DNA from 2 places in the Dermacoccus sp. Ellin185 genome. Region 2 is predicted to be linked to the other one. Evidence: riboswitches for the same ligand, from Rfam matches in the RefSeq annotation. Region 2 holds a riboswitch; the other holds the start of a gene.
What was found. A riboswitch is a leader RNA that binds a small molecule or an ion and turns the genes downstream of it on or off. The one in region 2 is predicted to bind cyclic di-AMP.
Positions count from the first base shown of each region.

Region 1 (2,194 bases), on a different contig from region 2:
AAGACGGGTGCGGACGCCAACCGTGACGACACCTGCCGCATCGTCGGCACCGTCAACGCGGTGCAGGACTACTGGGGCACCGCGCTGCCGCAGTTCACGAACGGCCGGACGCAGTACGAGAACGTCCCGACCGTGATCTTCAGCGGGCAGACGTCCTCGGGCTGCGGTACGGCGAGCTCGCAGATGGGCCCGTTCTACTGCCCGAGCGACCGCAAGGTCTACATCGACGCCGCCTTCTTCCAAGAACTGACGAACAAGTACGGTGCCGATGGCGGCGCCCTGGCGAAGGAGTACGTCGTGGCCCACGAGTACGGCCACCACGTGCAGGACCTGCTCGGTGCGCTCGGTCGCGCACAGCAGGATCCGAAGGGTGCCGAATCGGGTTCGGTGCGTACCGAACTGCAGGCCGACTGCTACGCCGGCATCTGGGTCGCCCACGCGACGGAGTCGAAGGACAGGAACGGCAACACGCTGCTCAAGCCGGTCACCGACGACGACATCAAGTCAGCGCTGTCGGCGGCGTCGGCCGTCGGTGACGACCGCATCCAGCAGAAGGCCCAGGGTCGCGTCACGCCGGAAAGCTGGACGCACGGTTCGTCGGAGGCTCGGCAGAAGTGGTTCATGACCGGCTACGAGACGGGCGACCTCAACTCGTGTGACACCTTCAACGTCGACAGCGTCGAGTGAGGTCGTGAAAACGCTCGGACGGGTCGGAAAATTGACGAAAAGTGATTGCACGCTCAATTTGTTCCGACCGTGAGCCGACGGTAATCTTGCAGGGTCGCACCGACGTCGGTGCGGCCCTGCTTCGTCGCTGAGTCCCGTCACGAAGGCCAGGTATCACCGCATTGCGCGGAGCGACGGGAGCGGTGCACCCAGCATCCGAGCCACCCTGGTGGCTCTTGGGGTGAAGCCGGCTCAGGCCGGCCGAGAATCTAGGATCTCGAACCCGACAGGTCATGCCTCGTAAGCGCTCCTGGAGAGATCCGACATGAAGAACATGTCCCGCCGCTCGTTCCTGGGCAACACGTCCAAGGTCGCCGTCGGCACCGCCCTCGCCACCTCCGCGCTGGGCGCGGTCTCGGTCGGCGCCGCCTCGTCCGCCAGCGCTTCCGTCACCTCGGCGAGCGCTCGCCGCGTCGTCTCCAGCGCCTCGTCCCGACGCGGCGCCCCCTACGTCTACGGTGCGGCCGGCCCGTGGCGCTTCGACTGCTCGGGTCTGACGAGCTGGAGCTACCGCCAGGTCGGTCGCTCGATCCCCCGCACCGCCAACCAGCAGTACCGTGCCTCGTACCGCGTCTCGCGCGCTTCGGCTCGCCCGGGTGACCTTGCGTTCCTCACCTCCGGTGGCTACGCCTACCACGCGGCCGTCTACGCCGGCAACGGCATGGTCTGGCACGCACCGCGACCCGGCTCTCGTGTGCAGCTCGCGCGCGCCGGTTCCTCCTACCGCTTCGGCCGCGTCTGATCCGTTCGACCCTGACGCACGCCGCACAGCGCGACGAAGCCCGCCACCTCCATCGAGGTGGCGGGCTTCGTCGTACGGTAGCGGTGGCTCAGACGTTGAATCCGAGGGCGCGAAGCTGCTCGCGGCCGTCGTCGGTGATCTTGTCCGGGCCCCACGGCGGCATCCAGACCCAGTTGAGGGAGTGGCCGGCGACGACGTCCATGAGCGCCGTCGCGACCTGCTCCTCGATGACGTCGGTCAGCGGGCACGCCGCGGACGTCAGGGTCATGTCGATGACGGCGTGCTTGGAGTCGTCGACGGTGATGCCGTAGACGAGGCCGAGGTCGACGACGTTGATGCCGAGCTCGGGGTCGACGACGTCGCGCAGGGCCTCCTTGACGTCCTCGACGTCCGACTCGACGGGCGGGGTGGTTGTCTCGCTCATGCCGTGATCTCCTTGTCGCTGCTGGCGGTGGTGTCGCTGTTCGTGCTGTTCGCGGCGCTCCCGGCGAGGTCGAGGCCGAGCTTGCCGAGCGAATCCTGCAGGGCCGACCACGACAGCAGCGCGCACTTGACGCGCGCCGGGTACTGCGAGACCCCGGCGAGCGCGATCGCGTCACCGATGACCTCTTCGTCGCCGGCGTCCTTGCCCTTGCTCGTCAGCATGCTGCGCGTCGCGCCGAAGACGTCCTGCGCCTCGCGCAGCGTGTGCCCGACGAGGTTGTCGGCGAGCATCGACGCGGACGC
Region 1 covers NZ_AEIQ01000069.1:34,512-36,705, forward strand. The annotation lists gene HMPREF0321_RS07210 (neutral zinc metallopeptidase) at 1-687, shown strand, start outside; cyclic di-AMP (ydaO/yuaA leader) riboswitch at 803-988, shown strand; gene HMPREF0321_RS07215 (C40 family peptidase) at 992-1,468, shown strand; gene HMPREF0321_RS07220 (metal-sulfur cluster assembly factor) at 1,557-1,892, opposite strand; gene sufU (Fe-S cluster assembly sulfur transfer protein SufU) at 1,889-2,194, opposite strand, start outside.
Region 1: another riboswitch for cyclic di-AMP. It lies ahead of HMPREF0321_RS07215 (C40 family peptidase); the one in region 2 lies ahead of HMPREF0321_RS17285 (transglycosylase family protein).

Region 2 (2,194 bases):
GACGGATACCCGTCTCACGGGCGGTGAGGTAACCGCCGAGGAGACCGAGGGCGGCGACGGGTGCGGTTTCGACGTCTGCTGCAGGCTTGAGATTCATGCCCTCATCGTAGGTCGTCGCCCGACGGGACGGGCATCGCGACCCGCCTCGTATAAGATCACAGGGCTGCCGATACCGGCAGTGTGCTGGAGTGGCGCAATCGGTAGCGCACCTGTCTTGTAAACAGGTGGTTGTGGGTTCGAGTCCCATCTCCAGCTCTCACCGCCCGCCTGCCCGGCCAGGGCACACGACGAGGGCCCCACCGCTTCGAAGCGGTGGGGCCCTCGTCGTCGATCAGGCGATCAGACGCGCGATCAGTGGTTGTTCAGGTGCGCCTGCAGAGCGCGGACGGTGCGGGCGTTGAGGTACGTCGCGCCGTCCTGGGAGATGCCGAGCTTCGACTGCAGCGCGGCGACCGTGCGGGGGCCGATGATGCCGTCGGGCGTCGTGCCGACCGTGCGCTGGAGGGCCATCTTCGTCTGCGGGCCGACGATGCCGTCACGGTACGTGCCGACCCAGGCCTGCAGCGAGCGAGCGGTCTGGCGACCGAGGATGCCGTCGACGGCGAGCTTGCCGGACGTCGCGGCGGGAGCCTTGACGGCAGAACGAGCGGTGGAACGCGACACCTGCGTGTTCGCGGCCGCAGCGGCAGGAGCCGCAGCGGTGCTGCCACCGTTGGCGCGGGTCAGGCCACCGCGCACGGAGCACACGGGCCAGGCGCCGGGGCCCTGGACGGCGAGGGTCTTCTGGGCGATCGCGATCTGCTGCTCGCGCGTGGCGAGGTCGGCGCGAGCGGCGTACTGCGTGCCACCGAAGCCGGCCCACGTCTGCTGCGTGAACTGCAGGCCGCCGTAGAAGCCGTTGCCCGTGTTGATGTGCCAGTTGCCGCCCGCTTCACAGGCGGCGACGCGGTCCCAGACCGAACCGGCCGGTGCGGCCGAGGCGGTGGTGGCGCTCGTGACGCCGGCGCCGACGGTGGCGGCACCGACGAGGGCGACGCCCGCAGCCTTGCGACCCATGGTCGAGTCGGAGGGAGCGGAGTGCTTCGGGGTGTAACCCATGGAGGTGTTTCCTTTCCTGACGACGCCGGTGAGGTGAGCTGTCGGGTTCGAGCGGTCAGGTGCTCGGCCGGTTCGGGACCGGCTTCACCCCAAGGCACTCAACGAGTGCCACGAGTGGGTCCCCCACCCTCGTCTGCGGTTCGCACGGTGCGAATGAAGCGGCGCCCGACGAGGTTTGGCGTTGGCGCTGCCCGCGAATTCTTGGTGTGTTGAGTTGTGAGCCGCTTGGGCGACACTCACGACATCGCCACAGCGAGGGGAACGTTACGCGACCTACGTCACAAAATGTGAATCACCGCGGCCCCCGCCGTCGCCGCGCGCGAGAACCCCCCGCCCGTCAGCGGCGACGAGCCCTGCGGCGCTGCACGATCGGGCGGTCGAAAGGCGCCGACAGCACGTCCCCGAGAAGCGCCCCCGTGCTCAGCGCGAGGGCGATCCCGACGGCGCCGAGCATCGTCGTCACCCCGACCCCGGACTGCGCCACGCGCGTCGCTCCGAGCAGTGAACCCGACACGGACTCGTACATGCCGCGGAAGATGCGCAGGCCGGGCAGCATCGGCGAGACCGCGGGCATGACGAGCACGAGCGCGGGGGCGCCCAGGCGCAGCGCGAGCAGTCGCGCGCAGAACCCTACGGCCGTCGCGGCCACCGCGGTCGCCGTCGTCGCGCCGAGGCCGATGGAGCTGACGAGGAACGTCACGCCGCCCACGCCCAGGGCGCCCATGACGGCCGTCGGCACGAGCATCCGGACACGCGAACGCATCGTCACGGCCGAGCAGACCGCGCCGAGCGCACCGCAGGCAACCTGGAGCAGAAAGGTCGTCGACGGCGAGTCGTAACGCAGCACCCCGGGCGACTGGAGCCCGAGGTCGAGGGCGTTGTCGAGACTCAGCGTCAAGGACAACCCCGCACCGACGCCGACCGTGATGCCCGCGCAGGCGAGGATCACCGTCAACACGCGCCCGGAGGCGGTGACGGGATAGCCGGTGACGGCGTCCTCGACCGCGGACGCCATCTGACGACCGGGCAGCAGCGCGACGATGCCGCCCGAGATCGCGTACGCGAAGTCGGCCATCGTCATCGAGCCGGGCAGGTG
Region 2 covers NZ_AEIQ01000033.1:17,543-19,736, forward strand. The annotation lists gene HMPREF0321_RS01750 (hypothetical protein) at 1-97, opposite strand, end outside; tRNA gene HMPREF0321_RS01755 (tRNA-Thr) at 183-255, shown strand; gene HMPREF0321_RS17285 (transglycosylase family protein) at 352-1,098, opposite strand; cyclic di-AMP (ydaO/yuaA leader) riboswitch at 1,105-1,258, opposite strand; gene HMPREF0321_RS01765 (threonine/serine exporter ThrE family protein) at 1,436-2,194, opposite strand, start outside.